4 regions of the Bacillus sp. SORGH_AS_0510 genome follow, and region 1 is predicted to be linked to each of the others. Evidence: riboswitches for the same ligand, from Rfam matches in the RefSeq annotation. Region 1 holds a riboswitch; each other region holds the start of a gene.
What was found. A riboswitch is a leader RNA that binds a small molecule or an ion and turns the genes downstream of it on or off. The one in region 1 is predicted to bind S-adenosylmethionine.

Region 1 (5,895 bases):
GTTTACATAACTTTATGAAAATCATTCTGACTTTATTCAACCAGGCCAAAAATGGGGACAGTCCCCCGTTGCGCTAAAGCGCCGGGGGACTGTCCCCAATCTTTTTTATTTTTTCATCCACTCAGGCTTCCCAAAGCCTTTGAACTTTTCGTCGATGACTTTTTCAAAGTCTGCAGATTCTACAACTTCTTTAATATCTTTTGCAAGCTGGGAATCTTTGTTTTCTGTTTTGACAGCCACGATATTGCGATAGGAATCTAGCATGTTTTCTAGTGCTAATGCATCAAGCAGATTCATTTTTGCAGCTAATGCGAAGTTTCCTGGTACTGCTGCTAAATCCACACTGTCCACCGACCGAGGAAGCTGACCCGCTTCAATCGCTTGGAACTTTAGTTTTTTCTTATTTTCAACAATATCCTTCTCAGATACTTTCAACGGATCGGCACTCTCGTTGATTGTAATTAAGCCTTCATCGCGAAGTGTATTTAAAGCACGTGCTGCGTTTGTTGGGTCATTCGGTAAAGTTACGGTCGCTCCGTCCTTTACTTCAGCCAATGATTTGTACTTCTTAGAGTAAAGTCCCATTGGTGCTGTTGGTACAGAAATCAATGCAGACAGCTTCATGTTGTTTTCCTTCGCAAAATTCTCTAGATAGATAGAGTGCTGGAATAGGTTTGCTTGGATGTCCCCATTATCTAATGCTTTGTTTGGCTGAATGTAATCGCTGAATTCTACAATTTCAACTTTGTAACCCTTCTTTTCTAACCCTGGAACAATTGCTTCCTTCAACATATCGCTATACGGGCCAGCAGTAGCACCTAATTTAATGTCCTTTGATTTTGCCTCTGCTTTGTCCTTGCTGTCAGAACTGCTGCCGCAAGCGGCTAACGCACCCACGACTACTACTAAAATCATTGCTAAAAACCACTTTTTCATGACCTTTTCCTTCTTTCCTTTATCTTCTTTTATCTACAACTTTGGCAACAAAATCACCAAGCAGTTGAATAACCTGAACTAAAATAATTAATATTACGACAGTGGCAATCATGATTGTATTGTCATAGCGATAATATCCAAAGCGAATCGCTAAATCGCCAATTCCTCCGCCGCCGACTGTACCAGCCATTGCCGAAAACCCTATTAAACTAATAAGGGTTAACGTAATACCCGATATGATTCCTGATCTCGCTTCAAGAAGCAAGACATCTTTTATAATCATGGTTGGCGTTGCGCCCGCCGCAATCGCTGCTTCAATGACCCCTTTGTCAATTTCCCTTAATGCGGTTTCGACAATCCTAGCAAAGAATGGAATCGCCGCCACTGAAAGTGAAACACTTGCGGCAGTTGGTCCAATCGTCGAACCAACAATGAGGTTGGTTAATGGTATAAGCGCCACCAGCAAGATAATAAATGGAATCGAACGAATCAAGTTCACCAAGAATCCCATCGTTACTTGAATGAAGCGGTTTTGTAAAAACAAGCCTTTGTCAGTAACAAATAACAGGATTCCTACTGGAAGGCCAATGACGATGGAAATCGCTAAGGATATCAGAATCATGTAGATCGTTTGTAAAAAAGCTGTATTGATATCAGGGATGAGCTCCACCAGATGCTGAAAATCAATGCCCATTATGTAACACCTCCACTTGTGCCGCACGGTCTTCGATGTATTGAAGCGCCGAGGAAACTTCCTCCTTCGCACCTTTCAGTTCCATAATGAAAATGCCCAAAGGCAATTCTTGTATATATTCAATCGAACCATGGAGGAAGTTCCCTTTTAGACTGAATGTCTGCAACATATCGGAAATGACACCCTCTCCGGCGACTTTTCCTTTAAATAACACCTTGATGATAGGACCATCACAGCTAGACAGGATTGATTGCGGAATGTCAAAGGAAACCACACTATCAATAAACTCTTTGGTGAGTTCCGCTTGGGGATTAGCAAATATGTCGTAGACCGCACCCTCTTCAATGACTCTGCCGTCTTGCATGATCGCCATTCGGTGGCAAATTTCTTTCACTACATCCATCTCATGTGTGATGAGAATAATCGTAATGTTAAGCTCCTTGTTGATCTTTTTTAATAGATTCAAGATCGACTTGGTTGTGGTCGGATCGAGTGCGGAGGTTGCCTCATCACATAATAAGACTGTTGGATTATTGGCGAGTGCCCGTGCAATCCCTACCCGCTGCTTTTGTCCTCCGCTCAGCTGGGCTGGGTACACATCGCGCTTATCCGCAAGTCCCACCGTTTCTAGTAATTCCATCACACGAGTGCTGATTTGATTCTTCGGATAGTTAGCCGCCTTCAGTGAAAAAGCAATATTCTCATACACGGTTTTCTGACTGATGAGGTAAAAGTGTTGAAAAATCATGCCGATCTTTAATCGGGCTAAGCGTAGCTTCTCCCCTTTTAAAGAAATAAGGTCCGTCTCATCGACAGCAATGCTTCCCGAAGTCGGCCGTTCCAATAGGTTGATGCAGCGGAGCAACGAGCTTTTCCCTGCACCAGAGTAGCCTACGATGCCATAAATCTCGCCTCGTTGAACATTTAAGGAAACGTCATCGACTCCCTTGACCGTGCCATTTTTCGTTTTATATTCCTTTGTTAGATGACGAATTTCAATCATAACGAGGACCTCTCTTTCTAAATAAGCGATATTTTATGTTTTTTCCTTTCTCCAATTAACAAGGGAGAAATAGTTGGTTTTTCCATAAAAAAAATGCCCCTTTCATCTGAAAGGAGCATCGAAATACAAACAATTATTTCAAGCTTATCTTTCAGAATGAAAGTCATTCTGCTGGAATTGGCACCTTCCCAATTAGGGGGTTGCCGGACGTCATAGGGCCAAGTCCCTCGGTCGCTCTCGATAAGAATTATTAGTTTTTTTTAACATTTTTGATATTACTAATCTAGTTTTATCTTGTCAATCCTCAGAAAATATTATTTTACTATTGTAAGTGTTTCCATTATTATCAAATCAACTATTTAGGTACTCTAAAAAATTTTTTTGGGGACAGTCCCCCGGTGCGCTAAAGCGCCGGGGGACTGTCCCCGCTCTACTAGATAAAGTTCTGTGTCGTGTTGTTCCTGCTGAACCGATACACGGCGATGAGGAAGAAGGCCGCGGCAAAGGCGAATAGGATGATGTAGTGTAGGTACAGGCTGCTGAAGCTGCTTCCTTCCTGCAGTTTCGTTAGAGTGTCTAATGTCCAGCGCTGCGGCAGGAATTCTGCGATTTTTTGCAACGCTTTCGGCATCACTTCCACAGGCCAAAAACAGCCGGAGAGCATAACCGTTGGGATGATGACTAAGTTTTGCAATGCACTCGCAGCATTCCGGCTGTTGGCAAAAGAGATAATCACCAATGACAACCCGACCGAAATCAAGGAGAAAAGGATCATGACAAAGGCCGCTTCCCAGAAAGATACGTTCACGCCCATATCAAAAACCGTTCTCATGATTGTTAGCGTAATTAACATCTGTACGGTCATAACGATCATATTCACGACCACATTCGCTAGTAAAAACTTCCTGGCATTGATTGGTGTCGATAGTAAACGGTAGTAGGTCCGCTGTTCTTTTTCCAAAAGAATGATTTCTGATAGATTCACAGCCGACATCAGCATAATCATAATCAAAAAGCCGATCGTTTGATTGGTCATATACTTATTTTTCGATGCATCCTCCACCGAATGAGTCGCAAGCTTATAGTGGCTTTGCTGATAGTCCGCCACCATCTGCTCGAACAGCGGCTGATTCCCCTCTGCTGCTCGGCTGATGGTTGCTAGATTATTAATATATTGATATAAATACGATTTCACGAAGCCAGTCACGGCTGCCCCTTTGATGGAGCTAATCTCGATATGATTAGGCGAACCCTTCAGCACGCTTTCCGAGAATCCTTTTTCAAAGGTAATTACAGAGTCCAGCTTACCGGATGTCACCCGTTCCTTTCCCTGTGCGGTGTTCACCTCGGAAACCTTTACATTCTCTAGCCCTTTGAGAAATTCAATCGTATGGTCCGTAATCTCACTTTTATCTTGATTCACGACGCCTATTGCAAGGATTGGTGTTTGCCCCCCTCCATAGGCAAGCAGCGCAATGAAAATCCCAACCAACGGCATACAGAGAAACATGATGATGTTTTTCCGTTTGCGAAACGTCATACGTAAGGTGTTTTGAATTATCCAGAGGATATCTTTCATTTATAGCCCCTCCCTTCTTTTTAAAGAAATAACTGCTACTAGTAAAAATAGGAGTGACCCAGCCAAATTAATTGAGATTGCAGGGATGGCCGCAGAAAGGTCATTCGCATAGATTAATTTCGTTAAGCCGTTGTTCATCCAGGTAAGGGGAGAAAGTTCCGTAATAAATTTGAAGAAACCCTCAGGATTCACAATTCTAAAATAAGACCCGCCAAAGAAGGAGGACAACTGGGCAACGAGTGTAATGATCACTTTTGGAGCAGCATGTGTTTTGGACAAAAAGCTAATCCCAATCCCTAGGCTCACTGCAAAAATAATCTCCGTCAAGAGTACCAGGTAGACCATCCCTTCATGATCGCCCCAATTCGCATCGAATAACAGCTTGCTCAACTGAACCACGAGCAAGGCAGATATGCTGCTGCTAACAAGACTTCCAAGTACTTTTCCGATAAAAATGTCACTTTTTCGAATCGGAGAGGCAATCAGACGATTTGCCGTCCCTCTCACACGTTCCTCCACAATTAACGAACTAGCTGACATCGCCCCGTACAAGATAATCATTGTCGTGATCACTATCGCATAATAGTCCATCGAACTCGGTTGCTTATCAGGTTGAAGCGAGGTTTCTTTGATAAAATTCCCGTTGCTTTCTTCGGAAAAAGCAATGGCCATCTTATCCGGCGCCGCCTTCATGATTTCAGTGGCAATATTGTATCGGTCGACATAGGCAGAAAGCATGCCTTGAAGGATATTTGCTTCGATGCTGTTGCTATTATTGAGAAAGAGCTGAAGCCCCTCATCTGTTACCTTTACGTAGCCGTCCACTTTACTTTGCTGCACGTCTTTTTTTGCCTTGGGTTCATCGGTGGCTTTTTTAAAATGAACGCCCGACTTTTTAACCTCCGTGATGAAGGGCTGGAAGTTCTCTCCCTTTGTCGTATCTGTGTATAACACGTGGATATCATCCACAGGAAGACTCGTCGTAAACGTATTCGACAGGGCGGTTCCCAGGACAAGCATCAAGACAATCGGAAAGAGGAGCATGAAAAACAAGGTTCTTCTGTCACGGAAATCTGATTTGATTTCCTTCCAAGCAATACTGAAAATGTTCATGGTCGTTCCCTCCTTTCCTTATTGGTCCCGTAAATTCCTGCCGGTTAACGTTAAAAAGACCGTCTCTAGGTTTGGCGCTTTTTCCTGCAGCGAACGGATTTCGATATGCTCGCTCATAAAGTGCTCAATGATGTGATTTAAGTTGTTAACGCCGGTATCCGAGTTAATTTTAATAATGTTTTCATCGATTGAAACCGCTTCGACCCCTTTAATTTCCTTAATGGCTTGAACGTTCACGTGTTCCGTTGATTTGACCTCTATCCACAAATCCTTTGTATTGGTGATGATTGATTTCAGCTGTTCCTTCGTGCCTTCTGCAATGATTTTTCCATGGTCGATAATAGCAATTTGCGTGCAGATTTCTTCGACTTCCTCCATATAGTGGCTCGTGTAAATGATCGTACAGCCCATCTCATTTAGCTTGCGGACCGAATTGAGGATGTAATTACGCGATTGTGGGTCGATGCCGACCGTTGGCTCATCCATGATAATCAGCTTTGGTCGATGGGCAATGGCACAGGCAATATTTAGGCGGCGTTTCATCCCGCCGGAAAAACTTTTCGGATAACT
Region 2 (5,895 bases), 360 kb from region 1:
AATGGATGTCGCACTGTCCTTCATAACTCCATGCTTTAAGATATACCCTTCGCTGTTCTTGCCAAAGTGAACAACCTTTGTCGTAAAGTTTTGCGTTTGTTCGCCACGGCCAACGACAACTGTTTTTGTATCACCGTATGAACCGTCACCAATTAGGTTGGTTGTGTTTTCAGAAATAGTGTTACCTTCGTTCATTAATCCTAATGCCCATTCAATACGAGCATCTCTTCCAGCAACACCACGGCGGTTAACATACGTAGTTGTTCCTTTTGCAAGATAATCCACTGCACCGTAAACAACTTTCGCATTCGCATTAGCGATAACCTCTGTAAGGATGTTTACGATTGAATTTGATTCTTCAATCGTTGAAATATAGTTTTCAACATAAGTAACTGAGCCATTATCTTCTGCAACAACAATCACGTGGTTAAAAAGGTTAGCCTCAGCATGATCATGAACGTAAACCGCTTGAATAGGTTCAGCAATTTCAACGTTTTTTGGAATGTATAAGAACACCCCACCGTTCACTAATGCCGCATGAAGAGCTGTAAGACGGTGCTCATCAGCATTAATAGCTTGTGTCATATAGTATCTTTTCAACAGCTCTCCGTGCTCTCTTGCTGCTGTAAAAATGTCTGTAAAGATAACTCCCTTATTCTTTAATTCTTCTGATAGAGATAAAAAGGCAGGAGTTTGGTTCCTTTGAATATATAGGTTTTTATCAGCTGCATCTACATCAACTAATGCCTTTACTTCTTCTGGCAGTTCAGCAAGTGAAGCATACGCTGCACTTTTAACTGTATGTTGATCAAACTGAGTGAAATTCCATTTATCAATTTTTGTTTTATCAGGTCTTGGCATTGGCAGTTGTTCAAAACTCTCTAATGCTTTGAGACGGAACGCTTCAAACCAAGCAGGCTCGTTCATTTCTTTCGAAAAGGAGCTTACAAAACCCTTATCAAATGGTAATTTTGTTTCTGTTGTCATTGTAATCCTCCTAACACTCTCTTACGCTTCTTGCCCAACTGTTTCATCTTCAATTCCAAGCTCTTGTTTGATCCAGTCATATCCTTCTGCTTCTAAGCGTTGTGCTAGCTCTGGTCCGCCTGATTTTACGATACGGCCCTGCATCATAACGTGTACATAGTCAGGAGTGATATAGTCTAAAAGACGTTGATAGTGAGTAATAACTAGGCATCCGAATTCTTCGCCACGCATTTCATTGATACCTTTAGAAACAACTTTTAATGCGTCGATATCTAGACCTGAGTCAATTTCATCTAGGATCGCAATTTTTGGTTCTAACATCATTAATTGTAAGATTTCGTTACGCTTCTTCTCTCCACCAGAGAAACCTTCGTTAAGGTAGCGCTGAGCCATATCTAAATCCATTTCAAGGAATTCCATTTGTTTATCCATCTTACGGATGAATTTCATGAGGGAAATTTCGTTTCCTTCGCCAAGGCGGCTATTTAATGCTGAACGTAAAAAATCGGCATTTGTTACGCCGTTGATTTCACTTGGGTATTGCATTGCTAGGAATAGACCTGCACGAGCGCGCTCATCTACTTCCATTTCAAGAACATTTTCACCATCTAAAACAATGCTGCCGCTAGTTACTTCATATTTAGGGTGACCCATAATTGCAGATGATAAAGTGGATTTACCAGTTCCGTTAGGACCCATGATTGCATGGATTTCTCCACCTTTTACTTCAAGGTTTAATCCTTTAATAATTTCTTTCCCATCAATTTCTACATGTAAATCTTTGATCGTTAAAGTTGATCCAGCCATATCTATACCTCCGAAAAGAAAGTGTTGTATCATGCAGACCGGGATTGGTCTGTAACTCTATTCTCATTTTATTCTCATTACAATCTTATAACAAATGAAATGTATTAGCAACTCCTAAACAGTAAAAACAATACCCCTATTTTCATTAAGCTGTTGCTAATTGAGAATAAGAAGTGTCTTTTAAAGAATTTTCTGATAAAAAATCCCTAATCCCAATATGTAAAAATACACTCGGTTAAAATCATACCTTATTCTTTCAGCATTTGCCAAGTGATTTTGGGTGCAATATCTCTTCTATTTTTACCCAATAATGACGTTTCATGTATGACTTCAGAAATACAAAAAGTCAGTGAGTAAATCACTGACTTTTCCTATTTTCTTCTTATTTAATATCGTTCGATTCTTATTCAGAAACAGGTACAACTGCACCTTTATATTTATCAAGAATGAAGTCTTGAATTTTTTTTGAATGAAGAACTTCTACAAGTGCTTTAATCGCAGGTTTGTTTTCGTCACCTTTACGCACAGCAATCACGTTCACGTAAGGAGATTCTTTATCTTCAATTGCAATAGAATCCTTCACAGGGTTTAATCCAGCATCAATTGCATAGTTAGAGTTAATTAGGACTGCATCACCTTCACCATTATTGAAGATTTGTGGTAAAAGCTTCGCTTCATAGTTTGCATCAAATTTTAAATCCTTTGGATTTTCAACAACATCTTTTAATTCAGCTTTTGTTTTATCAATGCCATCTTTTAGCTTAATTAATCCTTGTGCTTCTAGTAATGAAAGTAGACGGCCATGGTCAGCTACAGAGTTACTCATAATTAAGTGAGCACCCTTTGGAAGGTCACTTAACTTTTTGTACTTTTTAGAATAGACACCGATTGGCTCGATGTGAATGCCGCCAGCGTTAACAAATCCGTAGTTAAATTCTTTGTTTTGAGATTCTAAGTAAGGGATGTGCTGGAAGTAGTTAGCATCTAATTCTTTTGAAGCCAATGCTTTGTTTGGTAATACATAGTCAGTGAAAGTTGTAATTTCCAGATCGATTCCTTTTTCTTTCAATAATGGTTTTGCTTGTTCTAAAATTTCAGCGTGTGGAACAGTAGATGCACCAACTACTAATTTTGTAGTACCGCCTTTTTCTGAAGTACCTTCAGATTTTTCTTCTGATTTGCCACAAGCAGCAAGCGCAAGGGCTAATGTTAAAGCTAGTAAAACGGATAACCATTTTTTCATGTTGAACTCTCCTTTTATCTTTTATCTAATTTAGAAGTGATGAAATCACCAATTAACTGAATGATGAACACGACAATTAAAATAATGACTGTAGCCACAAAAGTTACGTCATTTTGATTTCGTTGGAAACCATAGTTATAGGCAAGGTTTCCTAATCCCCCTGCGCCAATGGCTCCTGCCATCGCTGTATATCCCACAAGGGCAATTGCTGTTACGGTAATACCGGAAATAAGTGCTGGCATAGATTCGGGTAATAGTACCTTCCAAATAATCGTTCCAGTAGTTGCACCCATTGATTTTGCCGCTTCAATGACACCTTTATTAATTTCCCTTAGACCAATCTCTACCATCCTTGCATAAAACGGTGCAGCCCCGATAATTAGTGCTGGTAACGCTGCGTCTTCACCAATCATGGTTCCTAATAGGAAGGTTGTAAACGGGATTAATAACACAATTAAAATAATAAATGGAATCGAACGGAAAATATTCACAATACCACTGATGACCGTGTTAACCGGTTTGTTTTCCCATAAGTTTCCTCTGGATGTTAGGAAAAGCAGCAGTCCTAAGAAGGTGCCTAGAATAAAGGTAACAAGGACGGAGATAGCCGTCATATACACCGTATCCTTCGTGGCTTCCCACATCATAAGCCAATCGACATTTGGAAAAAGCTCATTAATCATTTGTTACCACCTCCAAACCAACCTGCTGGGAACGAATAAAGTCTATTGCTTTGTTTACTTCTTTGTCGTCACCATCAAGATGAATAAAGAGAGTACCATATGAGCCGCTTTGTGTTTGTGAAATTTTCCCCTGCAGTATATTAACTGTTACATCATGCTGTTTAATTAGATTCGTAATGAGCGGCTGCTCAGCTGATTCGCCAATGAAAGTCAATTGAACAACCTGACCGGAATGGTAACGTTCGAGCAAATGTTCAGCCGTTTCTTTCGTTTCTTCCGGCTCTGTCACCTGCTGTACAAATCGTTTCGTGATTTGCTTTTGCGGGTTCTTAAATACATCTAATACGGAGCCAAGTTCAACTACTCGACCGCTTTCCATAACCGCCACCCGGTGACAAATTTTTCGGATGACATGCATTTCATGTGTAATCAACACAATAGTCAAACCTAGTCGCTTGTTGATATCGACTAATAACTCTAATATTGAATCGGTTGTTTGAGGGTCAAGCGCTGACGTCGCTTCATCACAAAGAAGTACCTTCGGATTGTTTGCTAGTGCTCTAGCAATCCCTACTCTTTGCTTTTGTCCCCCGCTCAGCTGTGAAGGATAGGCGTTTTCACGTCCCTCAAGTCCTACAAGCTTAATGAGCTCATTGACTCTTTTCTGTCTCTCTGCACCCTTGATCCCTGCAATTTCAAGAGGAAAGGCAATATTTTCACTTACTGTTCTTGACCACAATAGGTTGAAGTGTTGGAAGATCATGCTGATCTCCTGGCGTGCCTTACGCAGCTCACTACCCTTTATTTTTGAAATCACTCGACCTGCTACAGTGACAGTCCCATCCGTTGGGATCTCTAAGCCATTTAGCATCCGAATTAACGTACTTTTTCCTGCACCGCTATATCCGATGATTCCGAAAATTTCCCCTTCTTGTATTTCTAAATTTACTTCATCGACCGCTTTTAGCTGACCCTGTTTAGAAGGGAAAATCTTACGGACATTATTTATTGAAATCACTTGTAATCACCCGCTTTTTATCCTATTTATCTAAAATTCAGAAAGAATATCATATGACTAGTTGTTTATATATAGAGTTTGACTGTTTAGATGAAAAGATTCTATTTTAGGAAAATAAAAAGCCTTCCTGCACAGGCAGAAAGGCATTAGTAAAATAGACCTTTCTCCCATCTCCCAAAGCAATCGCTTTGTGTGAATTGGCACCATTTCAATGTAACATTGACGGTTGCCGGGCTTCATCGGGCACATCCCTCCACCTCTCTTGATAAGAGCTTACAGCATCTATATTCAATTAACAGATTAGTCAAATTAAGTAATCTTTTAACACGAAAGCTATCGTATCATGGATAAAAAGGGGTGTCAATAAAAATATCTTTACATTTTCTATTTTTTCATCTGGAAAATTTAAGCATTGGCTTTCGCTGATACCAGACCTGTTGCTGTTTCAATAGCTGATTCAAGATCGTCAATTAAGTCCTCGACATTCTCAATCCCGATTGAAAGACGGATTAAATCCTCTGAAACACCAGCCGCCCTGAGTCCTTCCGCATCTAATTGTTGATGCGTTGTACTTGCCGGATGAATGATTAAGCTTTTTGCGTCACCCACATTAGCTACATGGGCCCACAGGGAAAGGGAATCAATCAGCTTTGCCCCTGCTTCTTTTCCACCTTTTATGCCAAAAACAACCATGGAACCTGCACCTTTTGGTAAGTATTTTTTCGCTAATTCATAATCAGGATGTGATGGATGCCCAGGATAGGATACCCAATCTACTGCAGGGTGGTTTAATAAATATTCGACAATGGTTTTTGAATTAGCTACATGCTCCTTCATTCGGACATGTAGTGTCTCTAATCCCAACGTAAATTGGAAGGAGTTTTGCGGGCTTAAAGCCGGACCTAGGTCACGTAATAACTGTACACGCGCCTTTACGATATAGGCTAGGGCACCTAATGCCTCTGCATAGACAAGATCATGGTAGCTTGCATCAGGAGTTGTAAAGCCAGGAAATCTGGAAGAATTCCAATCGAATTTCCCTCCATCAACAATGATACCTCCTGTTGTTGTACCATTTCCTAACAACCACTTGGTTGCTGAGTGAACCACAATGTCAGCCCCAAACTCAATTGGTCTGCATAAATACGGCGTAGCAA
Region 3 (5,895 bases), 450 kb from region 1:
ACGAGCCAGGCATCTTGGACACCCAATATGGCACCAAATCCATTCTGTAAGAAGCCTAATCTTTTCGCCAAGTCTTCATCCTTAACTACAGCGAGTCCGGCAACGACATCACTATGTCCTGATAAAAACTTCGTTGCGCTATGGAGGACAACATCAGCCCCTAATTCCAATGGCTTTTGGTGAGAAGGGGTAAGAAAAGTGTTGTCGACAAAAGTTAAGGCACCCAATTCCTTTGCAAGACTGCTAATGTCCTTAATATCGGTTACTTTCATCAACGGATTGGAAGGTGTTTCAATGTAAAATGCTTTAGTATTCGGTCTCACCGCTTGCTTTACTTCCTCTAAATTGGTCATATCCACAAATGTATGTTCAATGCCGAAGCGGGTAAGTACCTGTGTAACCATCCGGAAAGTACCACCATATACATCCTCAGTAATGACGACATGGTCACCAGCAGAAAGCAGGAGGAAGGCTGTTGAAATGGCTGCCATACCAGATGAAAAAGCAAATCCTTTTACACCGCCTTCCAGTTCAGCAATCACATCTTCCAAGGCTTCCCTTGTTGGATTTAAGCTTCGACCATAATCGTATTTACCGAATTGATCGAAATCAAATTGGTGGAAGGTGGAAGCATGCTGAATGGGGACACTTACTGCGCCTGTAGTCGGATCCACTTTATGCTGATTATGAAGAAGCCTCGTTTCAAAGGTATAGTCTTCGTGAGCCATTATGCAGTCACCCCTTGTTTCACATTGGCAAAAGCCCTGGTTAAGTCTTCAATTAAATCTTCTGCATCTTCAATCCCTACGGAAAAACGCAATAATCGATTGCAAACACCAGCTTGGATTCGAACCTCTTCAGGGATGTCGGCATGTGTTTGTGTGGCAGGATACGTTATAAAGCTTTCTGTTCCACCGAGACTTTCTGCAAAAGTAATGAGCGATAATCCTTGCAGGAATGGATTCACCCAAGCTTCATCTTTCACACGGAAAGAAACCATTCCACCGCGTCCAGGATAAAGAACATCTGTCACATCTTCATGGTTAGAAAGAAACTCGACCACGGTTTTTGCATTTTTTTCGTGCCGTTCCATTCGAAGAGACAAGGTTTTCATTCCGCGCATTAACAGCCAAGAGTCGAACGGGCTGAGTACGCCTCCTGCTCCGTTATGATGAAATGCCAGTGCTTCACATAGTTCCTTCCCTTTAGCGACAATTAACCCTGCAAGTACATCATTATGACCACCTAAATATTTGGTTGCACTATGAATGACGATATCAGCACCAAGCTGAATCGGCTGCTGTAATAGGGGAGTATAGAAGGTATTATCAACAATCAATAGAATTCCGTGCTTCTTGGCAATTCTTGAAACCTCGGCAATGTCCGATTGCTGCATTAGTGGATTAGTAGGTGTCTCCAAAAAAATAGCTTTCGTTTGAGGCGTAATCTTACCCTCGATTTCTTCCGGACAACAGGTATTAACATATTGAGTTTGTAATCCCCACTTTTTAAAGCCTTGCTCTAATAAGCGGTAAGTTCCCCCGTATAAATCTTCGCTTACCAACCATTCATCGCCTGATTGAAACAGAGAAAGAATCGTGAATATAGCAGCCATTCCTGAACTGCAGGCAAATCCTTGATCCCCAGCTTCTAAATCAGCAATCGTTTTTTCTAGGAGCTGACGTGTTGGATTACCGGTCCGACTGTAATCAAACCCTGTTGATTGCCCAATGCCTTCGTGTCGATAAGCAGTGGAAAAATATACAGGCGGGTTTACAGTACCTGTTGCAGTCTCACTACGGTTTCCAATTTGGGCTAATTTTGTATCAATTTTGTACATAACGTTCACTCCTTTTATTAATGGTTGAGGGGGAATGGTTTTCGCTTTGGTGATTTAGTGCTATAAGGTACTAAAGCTTATAGGTAAACAAAAAAGCCTTCTTATAAGAAGAAGACTTTGGTATGTACGACACACTTGTCATTCTTCTTATCTTGCAAATTAGTAATTTGCAGGACTTAGCACCTTTTCAATGAACATGGGTCCATTGAAGGTTGCTGAGGCGTCGCAGGGCCATTCCCTCAACCTCTCTTGATAAGAAATCAATTATTTAGATTATTTATAAAATTTACTACAGTTTAGCGGGGGTGTCAAACTTTTTTTTGGTAAGTTTAAGAATGGTTTTACCAGTAAAAATTAAAAATTATTGAATTGACATGTTCTGTATAAAGAACTATTATAATTGATATAGACTCATTTTGAGAACGTTTCGAATAGATAAGTTATTTCAATAAAATTTCAGAAAAAATTTTACAACATTTGTTCTATATTAAGAACAAATTTAAAGGTGTTCTCCTTTATGGTGATGTCTCCTATCCAATATCAATGGAGGCACTCGGTCATGCTGTGGGCCTAAAGCCTTAGACGCAAGTCGTCGGTAGTGTGATGTGAGGGCAGGTTAGATGCCTGAAAAAAAGACTTAAGTATATACCCTTTTAAAGAGTATATACTTAAATCTTTTTTCAAATAAAGGGGAGGAAACGAATGACCTATAAACAAAGATTACCACTATTTGTAAGTGTAGATTCTTGTATTGTTCTTACCGCAATTTTCTTTAGTTACTTTCTAGTAAACGCTACCCTCGAAGTGATAACCCTCCCAGCTGTGTTTAGCTCTATTGTTATTTTATTTTGTCATCATTATCTTTCATTTAAATTCAAGTTATATAAAAAAGCCTGGGTGTATGCGAGTGTGGGAGAATTAATCAGTATAGTGAAGGTGGAAACTATCACGATTATGATTGCTGCACTAGTACAACAACTAATATTTCATGAAACATTTACTAGGTTGCTAATTGTTACATGGCTGCTTAACTTGACATTTATAGGAGGTATCCGTTTTTGTTGGAGAGCCCTTCAAGATACTTTCATGCAAAAACATGATAATCAAAAGAGAACACTCATTGTAGGGGCAGGATCTGCAGGAATGATGGTAGCAAGACAACTGAAAAAGAATAATGAATGCAACTTATTACCGGTAGGCTTTATTGATGATGACGAAAAAAAGTATAAGCTGGATATTTTGGGAATACCAGTCCTTGGTGGGGTGGAAAAAATTGAAGAAATAGTAAAACGACAAAAGATCGAAAATATTGTTATTGCTATCCCATCATTAAATAAACAGCAGTTAAATAAGATATTTTTAGAATGTGCTAAGACAAGTGCTAAGACACAAATCCTCCCTCTTCTAGAGGACTTAATGACAGGGAAGGTGTCGGTTCAACAATTTCGTGACGTTTTAGTGGAAGATTTATTAGGTAGAGATCCAGTGGAGTTAGATATTAATAGTATTGCAGAGAATATTACAGATAAAGTTGTCCTGGTTACAGGAGCTGGTGGATCAATAGGTTCTGAAATTTGCCGGCAATTATCTAGCTTCACCCCGGAAAAGTTGATATTAGTAGGGCATGGTGAAAATAGTATTTATACAATTGAAATGGAGTTAAAAGAAACTTATAAAAATTCAACAATAGATTTTATTCCCGTTATTGCGGAGCTACAGGATGAAAAGAAAATGATGGCAGTCATGGAGGAATATCAACCGGAAGTTGTTTATCACGCTGCCGCACACAAACATGTCCCACTTATGGAAAATAACCCTGAAGAAGCAGTGAAAAATAACATCATTGGCACAATGAATGTAGCTAAAGCAGCAAGCTGGCATGGAATTAAAACATTTGTCATGATTTCTACTGATAAAGCCGTTAACCCAACTAGTGTGATGGGAGCAACCAAAAGGCTTGCTGAAATGATTATCCAGCACTTGAACAGAGAAAGCACTACAAAATTTGTTGCTGTTCGTTTTGGAAATGTTCTTGGGAGCAGAGGGAGCGTAATTCCACTCTTTAAAAGCCAAATTGAAAAAGGGGGACCTGTTACGATTACACACCCTGATATGGTTCGGTACTTTATGACAATTCCAGAAGCTTCAAGGCTTGTACTACAGGCAGGGGCTCTAGCAAAAGGAGGTGAAATCTTCGTCTTAGACATGGGAGAGCCTGTAAAAATTGTTGATTTGGCCAAAAACTTAATTAAGCTTTCCGGTAATTTAATTGATGATATAGGTATTGAGTACACAGGGATGAGGCCGGGTGAAAAATTATTTGAAGAGCTATTGAAAGATGAAGAAGTCAATGAAGATCAAATCTATCCGAAGATATATATTGGTAAAACATCTGACCTATATATAAGTGAAATCGAGGAGCTTATTTCAACCTATGCCCATCTAAATAAGTACGAACTAAAGAAGAAACTCATAGAGCTTTCAAATCATAAGGTTATGCATCCAAGTACATTGAAGAAAATATCGATTTAAAAAATGTTATGAATTAATTATGGGGAAGTGAGTATGTGAAGAGAATGTTAGATCTACTTATTTCTTTGTTATTGTTAGTTTTGTTTTCTCCCATTTTTTTAATGGTGGCTATTTTAGTCAAATATAGACTTGGTTCTCCAATTCTTTTCAGACAACAACGCCCTGGATTGAATGGGAGACCTTTTTTTTTATATAAGTTTAGAACGATGAATGATAGGAAGGACAAAAAGGGCGTGTTACTTCCTGATGAGCAGAGATTAACTTCAGTTGGACTATTTTTAAGAAAGTTCAGCCTAGATGAGCTGCCACAGTTATTGAATGTGTTAAAAGGAGATCTCAGCTTAGTAGGTCCCAGGCCATTATTAATGGAATATCTCCCTCTTTACACTGAAGAGCAAGCGAAAAGGCACTTGGTTAGGCCTGGTATAACAGGTTGGGCGCAAGTTCATGGGCGTAATGCAATCACCTGGGAAGAAAAATTTAAGCTGGATGTTTGGTATGTAAAACATCATACCGTATTACTAGATATCAAGATTTTACTATTAACCATAAAAAAAGTAATCCGCCCTGAAGGTATATCTGAGGCTAATCATGTTACTGTTTCTCGATTTACAGGAACAAGCATAAAGGATAAAGAGGGGCATGGCTGAAAAATATAGGGGGTGTATGAATTGTTGCATACAACCACGGAGCGCAGAATTTTTCTTTCCTCACCTCATATGAGCGGCAGGGAAATGAAATTTATTAATGAAGCATTTGAATCCAATTGGGTTGCTCCACTCGGTCCCAATGTAGATGCATTTGAAATGGAAATGGCAAACTATATAGGAATAAATGGGGCCGTAGCAGTTAGTTCAGGAACCGCAGCAATCCATTTGGCACTTTCTCTCTTAAATGTTCAAAAAGGAGATATTGTTTTTTGCTCAAGTCTTACATTTGTAGCAAGTGCAAATCCAATCCTATATCTAGGCGCTGAGCCTGTGTTCATTGATTCGGAAAGAGATACGTGGAATATGTCACCTAACGCATTAAATGAAGCATTAGAGGAAGCTGCAGCAACAAATAAACTTCCTAAGGCAGTAATCATTGTAAATCTTTATGGACAGTCAGCAAAAATGGATGAATTAGTATCTCTATGTAGAAAATTTCATGTTCCGATAATAGAGGATGCGGCAGAATCCCTTGGAGCTAAGTTTAAAGAGAAACCAAGTGGTACCTTTGGTGAATATGGTGTTTTCTCATTCAATGGCAATAAGATTATTACGACATCTGGTGGCGGCATGCTGGTATCCAATAATACAGAGGCATTAAGGAAAGCACGTTTCCTTGCAACTCAAGCAAGAGATGAAGCTCCTCATTACCAACATAGCCAGTTAGGATATAACTATCGATTGAGTAATATTTTAGCAGGAATTGGCAGAAGTCAATTAGAAGTGTTAGAAGAGAGAGTCCATGCAAGAAGGAGGATCTTTCATACCTATCTACAGGAGCTTTCGGCAATTACTGCTATTTCTTTTATGCCA
Region 4 (5,895 bases), 2.7 Mb from region 1:
CGTTAGATATCCGTGGAGACCATTCAGACCTTTACTATGCATTAAACACTGGATGGGTTATTTTAACTGCCAAAACACCTCAAGCAGTATATGATATGAATATCATGGCATTAAAAATTGCTGAACATTCTAAGGTACGCTTACCGGTTATTGTTGCATATGATGGATTTTTCACTTCCCATCAAAAGCGCAGGGTAGAATACTTCAAGGATCGCCGCGTTGTTCAACAATTTGTTGGTGATTGTCCAACTGATTATAATTTTGCCAGAGATCCAAAAAAACCGGTTACTATTGGGGCACATATGAGCGGTGATGACTTTATCAATAATCACTTCCAACAATCCGAAGCTATGTATAATGCCGGAGCGGTATTTAAAGAAGTGGCAGCAGAGTATGCAAAATTATCTGGAAGGGAATACCCTGTTCTTGATTTATATAAAATGGAAGGTGCAGAAGTGGCTCTCTTCCTATTAAATTCTGCAGCAGAATCAGCTAAAGATGTAGTGGACCAGCTCCGTGCCAAGGGAATTAAAGCCGGGGTCATCAGTCCGAATATTATTCGTCCGTTCCCTGCCAGGGAGATTCGAGAAGCGCTAAAAAATGTAAAATCCTTGCTAATTGGTGAACGGGCAGATTCTTATGGAGCCAATGGCCCTAACTTAACGCATGAAGTTAAGTCGGCTTTACAGGATGACCGTAATAACCAAACTATTGTACTAAGCCGTGTTTTCGGCCTTGGTGGAAAAGATTTCTATGCAAGTGATGCTGAGAAGTTTTTTGAAATGGCTATTGAAGCAAAGATCAAAGGCTATGCCGAGAAACCATTTGATTACTATGGCCATATCCCAGGTAACCCTGAGAAAATACTAAAGCCAGTTATTTTACCGCAACATGGTGATGTATATAAATCAGGATTAATTGATGTGAAAATGGATGAGGAAACGAATAAGTTAAAGGTGAAAATCCCGCCGCTTCGTGCCCTTACTGGTAAACCAAAGAGGATTGCCTCAGGTCATGGTGCTTGTCCCGGATGTGGCATATTTGCTGGTCTGGAGCTGTTCTTTAAAGGCATTGAAGGAGATATTGTTACATTATTCCAAACAGGTTGTGCTTATGTGACAACAACAGCTTATCCGCATACTTCACATAAGCAAACAATGATTCATAACTTATTCCAAAATGGTGCAGCAACCCTATCGGGTACAGTTGAGGCATTTATGGAACTAAAGCGGCGCGGTGAAATCCAAGTATCTGATGATGCAACGTTTGTTATGATTACCGGAGATGGCGGTATGGATATCGGTATGGGTTCAGCAATTGGTACGGCACTTCGCGGCCATAAGCTAATAATGCTTGAATATGATAATGAAGGGTACATGAATACTGGTTCGCAAATGTCGTATTCCACACCGATTGGTCATATGACAAGTACATCTGGAGTCGGAAAAATGCAAAGAGGAAAGGCGTTCCATCATAAGGATACAGCGCAAATTATGGCATCAACTAATATTCCTTATGTGTTTACAGGCTCAGAAGCTTTCCCTCAAGACCTTATTAAAAAAGGGGCAAAAGCTCAGTGGTACGCACAGAATGTAGGAACTGTATATGGAAAGCTTCTAATTACTTGCCCGCTAAACTGGAAATCAGATGATCGATACGGTACCACAATTGTTGAAGCAGCTGTAAATTCATGTTTCTACCCACTTTACGAAGTAGAACAAGGGGTTACAACAATCACTTACAATCCGGAGGAAAAGAACAAACGGATACCATTGGCAGAGTGGTTGAAATATATGGGCAAAACAAAACACTTATTAAAAGATGAAAATAAACCTATTTTAGAAGAGTTTGAGGATGAAGTTGAAAAAAGATGGCAGCGATTAAAGGCTAAACATGAGAATCCACTTCTATAATTTGGTGGTTGAGAAAGCGAAGTGTCATGCGCACTTTGCTTTTTCTTTTGCTTTTATGATTGACAGAAAAATTAAATTTTGATATATATCTAATTAGATGAATATCGAAATTAGGGGTGTATAACGATGATGCAGCTAAACCGTTTAGTAGCCTTTTATAAAACTATGGGTGATCCAACAAGAGTAAGAATTGTTGCTCTATTAGCAAAAGGGCCTTTACATGGTCAGGCGATCGCTGGCAAACTTGGGCTAACAGCTCCGACCATTACTCATCATTTAAAAAAATTAAGGGAAATTCATGTGGTGTATGAAAGAAGAGATAAAAATACGATTTACTTCTATTTAAATGAATCAATGATTAAACAGCAGGCACAAGTTCTTACACAGCTGCTTGAAAAAAGAGGAGAGGAGCTTGGAAACATGGTAGAGGCTAGTATGGAAAGACAAAAGGTCTTGGATAATTTCTTTACGAAGGATGGTAAATTAAAAAGCATACCGGCACAAAGAAAGAAAAAATTAATCGTTTTTGAGCACATCGTGAAGGGGTTGAAAGCAGGAACAAAGTACGAAGAAAAAGATTTAAACGAGTATATTAAGCAATTCCATGATGATTTTGCAACAATCCGACGAGAATTCATTATTAATCATTATATGTATCGAGAAAACAGTATATATGAATTAAACCCAGAAGAAATGTGGGCTAAGCCATAATTAAAGAGAGGTTGACTGTAAACTAGTCAACCTCCTGTTTCTTCATTAGAGTACTTCTTTAACTGTGCGAATGAAAGCAGGAAGGTCTTTTATTTCTTTTCGCTGTTTTACAAGGACTTTTCCTAACTTTAGCGTTAAACGTTTGGCAGCTAATTTTGATCCTTCATCAGCAATTCCATCTAAATCAGCTACATGAGCGAGACCAATAGTTCTTCTGATTAACTCGCAACCGGCAAAGCCGATTGAATCTTCGAAGAATTTAGCCAGTTGAAATTGTAAAAATGAAGGTGTTTTAGCTAATGGTTCTTTATTTTCAGTATTCCATAATTGAGTATATTGTTCTTCAAAAACATTCCACACTGTTTCAACATGAGTTAGAAACAAATCGCGCTTAGGTACATTCACAATAACTTGGAAGAGTAGATTGGCAAATACTTGACCAATGTCAAAACCAGCAGGTCCATAATAGGCAAATTCAGGATCGATAACTTTTGTTTCAATATTGTCAGCAAAAACACTTCCAGTATGCAAATCTCCATGAAGGAGTGATTCAGCCTCAGTTAAGAAGGTTCTTTTCAATACATTCACGTGGAACTTTAGCTCTTCATCCTGCCAAAGCTCTTCTACTTCAGGCTTCAAGCCAACCTCAAATTCATTTGTTTCCGCGTCATAGAACGGATCTGTAAAGATTAAATCTTCAGTTATCTTACAAAGCTCTGGGTTAATAAATTTCTGTACCTGTGCCTTTTTTGCAGCAGGGGTTAAGGCATAATCTGAAGTGAAGAATATTGTTTTAGCGAGATATTCTCCTAAGTGCTTAGAAATAAGCGGGTACGTTTCGCCTCTAATAAAGCCAGTTCGAGCAATTATAAGGTGGGACAAGTCCTCCATAACAGTTACCGCTAGAACTTCATCCGTGTAGTAGACCTTTGGAACGTAGTTAGGTGCAATATGACCAAATATCTTTAAGGCTTCTGCTTCGATGGTTGCTCGTTTAAGTGTTAATGGCCAGCTTTCTCCTACGACCTTTGCATAAGGGAGCGCTTGTTTAATAATGACACTTTTTCCTGATTCTTGATCTACCAAGTGAAAGACAAGATTAAGATTGCCATCACCAATTTCCTTACAAGTGAGGTCAGCTTTTTCTGTGAAAATATTTAAATCAAGAGCTAGGTTAATAGCAGAGGCTTCAGTTAATGGTTGGTAAGTTGATTGTTTTAGTAGACTCATTTTCAATTCCTCCTAAATTTGGAGGCTCAGTTTGTGCTTTGGCTTTGCGCACAAAAAAGCCTCTTTCTTATCTGAAAGAGGCTAGAAGAGATCTATTCTTCACACCTCTTATCTCTCAGAAAGGACATCCTTCTGTTGGAATTAGCACCGTGCCATATAAAGTTTCCTGCGCATTCACTTTCTTTAGCGCACTACTTTAGTTGTTGTATGGTCGGTTGCTGGGCTTCAAAGGGCCAAATCCCTCAGCCTGCTCGTGATAAGAGTAAATCTAATATTCTATTTTTTCAGTATGATAAAAACTATAACAGGTTGAAAAGAGAGGTGTCAACTAAATTTTGAAAACAATATTAATTTTTAACTTTTAAAACAGTCTAACGGTAATATTCTGGCTTTCTGTCTGCGAAGATTGGAATTTGGCTGCGAATATCTTTGACAAGGTCCATATTTAATTCTGCAGATAGAATTTCTTCTGCCTCTCCAGCTTCAGCGATGACCTCACCCCAAGGATCAATTATCATACTGTGCCCGGCAAATTTGTTATTAGGATCGCTTCCAGAACGATTACATGCAATTACATAGCATTGATTTTCAATGGCACGAGAAATTAGCAAGGCTCTCCAGTGAGTTAGGCGAGGTTTGGGCCATTCCGCAACAACAAATAGCGCCTCAGCCCCCTCTGAACTATGAGCTCGGATCCATTCTGGAAAACGAATGTCATAACAAATAACCCCAGCAAACGACTGATTGTCTAATTGGAATAAGCCTTTTTCTGTACCTGCCTCTAAGTAAAGGTGCTCATCCATGAGCTTGAATAAATGCAATTTACTATATTGGTGGATCAATTGGCCTTCTTTGTTAATGATGATCAAAGTGTTTTTTACTCCGTTTTCATTATGGTTTGCAACGGATCCTCCCACGAAATGAACTTGATACTTTTTAGCTGACTCCTGTAGAAATTGTATCGTTTGTTTCGCTTGCTTATCTGCAATTTCATCAAGTCGTGTTAAGTCATATCCGGTAGTCCAAAGTTCAGGTAAGACGAGAATGTCAGGTTTGGTTTCCATTGCCATTTCGATTAGTCTTTCTGCGGCAAGATAGTTTTCAGTTGGATTACCAAAGGCGATATCCATTTGTATACAAGAAATATTTAATTTCAAGGAATTTTCCCTCCGGTTCGAAATATCAGAATTTTTTCTTTACAAGCTGTTATAAAAGTTATATCATTTGTGACTAGAATTTCAACAAAAATTTGTAAAGAGTTAGCAGGTGAGAGAGTAATGAAACAATTTCCACCATCAGAGCTTTTAAATAGTCTGCCAAAACAATTTTTTGCAGGCCTTGTAAAGAAGGTTGGTGAGTATATTGCCGAAGGGCATGACGTTATAAATTTAGGACAAGGAAACCCTGATCAGCCAACACCGGAACATATCGTGTCCAAATTACAGGAGGCGGCAGCTAACCCGATCAATCATAAATATTCTCCGTTTCAGGGGCATAGATATTTAAAGCAGGCTGCAGCTGATTTTTACTTTAGAGAGTATGGCGTAACGATCAATCCTGATAAGGAAGTGGCTATCCTTTTTGGGGGCAAAGCAGGACTTGTGGAGATTCCTCAATGTTTGTTAAATCCGGGTGATACCATTCTTGTACCCGATCCTGGCTATCCGGATTATTGGTCGGGGGTTGCACTGGCAAAAGCAGACATGGTTACAATGCCATTGAGGGAGAAAAATGCATTTTTACCTGACTACAACGAACTTTCTTCCGATACGTTATCAAAAGCAAAGGTCATGTTTCTGAATTACCCTAATAATCCTACTGGTGCTGTTGCCACTGAAGAATTTTTCATAGAAACAGTGAAACTAGCAAACGATCACAATATTTGTGTTGTTCATGATTTTGCTTACGGTGCCATCGGTTTCGACGGTCATAGACCAATCAGTTTCCTAGAAACCGAAGGGGCAAAAGAAGTAGGAATCGAGATCTACACACTATCTAAAACCTATAATATGGCGGGCTGGCGTGTTGGTTTTGCTGTGGG

Region 2: another riboswitch for S-adenosylmethionine. It lies ahead of QE429_RS06745 (methionine ABC transporter ATP-binding protein); the one in region 1 lies ahead of QE429_RS05225 (methionine ABC transporter ATP-binding protein).
Region 3: another riboswitch for S-adenosylmethionine. It lies ahead of QE429_RS07210 (methionine biosynthesis PLP-dependent protein); the one in region 1 lies ahead of QE429_RS05225 (methionine ABC transporter ATP-binding protein).
Region 4: another riboswitch for S-adenosylmethionine. It lies ahead of mtnK (S-methyl-5-thioribose kinase); the one in region 1 lies ahead of QE429_RS05225 (methionine ABC transporter ATP-binding protein).

What each region holds. Positions count from the first base shown of each region.
Region 1 is NZ_JAUTAU010000001.1:979,692-985,586, reverse strand. Features, by position in the region: gene QE429_RS05235 (MetQ/NlpA family ABC transporter substrate-binding protein) at 106-936, opposite strand; gene QE429_RS05230 (methionine ABC transporter permease) at 956-1,630, opposite strand; gene QE429_RS05225 (methionine ABC transporter ATP-binding protein) at 1,620-2,633, opposite strand; SAM riboswitch class I at 2,775-2,880, opposite strand; gene QE429_RS05220 (ABC transporter permease) at 3,067-4,212, opposite strand; gene QE429_RS05215 (ABC transporter permease) at 4,213-5,325, opposite strand; partial or broken gene QE429_RS05210 (ABC transporter ATP-binding protein) at 5,344-5,895, opposite strand, start outside.
Region 2 is NZ_JAUTAU010000001.1:1,340,974-1,346,868, reverse strand. Features, by position in the region: gene sufD (Fe-S cluster assembly protein SufD) at 1-987, opposite strand, end outside; gene sufC (Fe-S cluster assembly ATPase SufC) at 1,009-1,794, opposite strand; gene QE429_RS06755 (MetQ/NlpA family ABC transporter substrate-binding protein) at 2,198-3,037, opposite strand; gene QE429_RS06750 (methionine ABC transporter permease) at 3,052-3,720, opposite strand; gene QE429_RS06745 (methionine ABC transporter ATP-binding protein) at 3,713-4,738, opposite strand; SAM riboswitch class I at 4,903-5,010, opposite strand; gene QE429_RS06740 (O-acetylhomoserine aminocarboxypropyltransferase/cysteine synthase family protein) at 5,144-5,895, opposite strand, start outside.
Region 3 is NZ_JAUTAU010000001.1:1,425,474-1,431,368, forward strand. Features, by position in the region: gene metC (cystathionine beta-lyase) at 1-728, opposite strand, end outside; gene QE429_RS07210 (methionine biosynthesis PLP-dependent protein) at 728-1,840, opposite strand; SAM riboswitch class I at 1,985-2,099, opposite strand; gene QE429_RS07215 (polysaccharide biosynthesis protein) at 2,543-4,372, shown strand; gene QE429_RS07220 (sugar transferase) at 4,408-5,022, shown strand; gene QE429_RS07225 (DegT/DnrJ/EryC1/StrS family aminotransferase) at 5,044-5,895, shown strand, end outside.
Region 4 is NZ_JAUTAU010000001.1:3,703,428-3,709,322, reverse strand. Features, by position in the region: gene QE429_RS18930 (thiamine pyrophosphate-dependent enzyme) at 1-1,913, shown strand, start outside; gene QE429_RS18925 (DUF2087 domain-containing protein) at 2,043-2,624, shown strand; gene mtnK (S-methyl-5-thioribose kinase) at 2,670-3,854, opposite strand; SAM riboswitch class I at 3,960-4,117, opposite strand; gene QE429_RS18915 (carbon-nitrogen family hydrolase) at 4,226-5,011, opposite strand; gene QE429_RS18910 (pyridoxal phosphate-dependent aminotransferase) at 5,132-5,895, shown strand, end outside.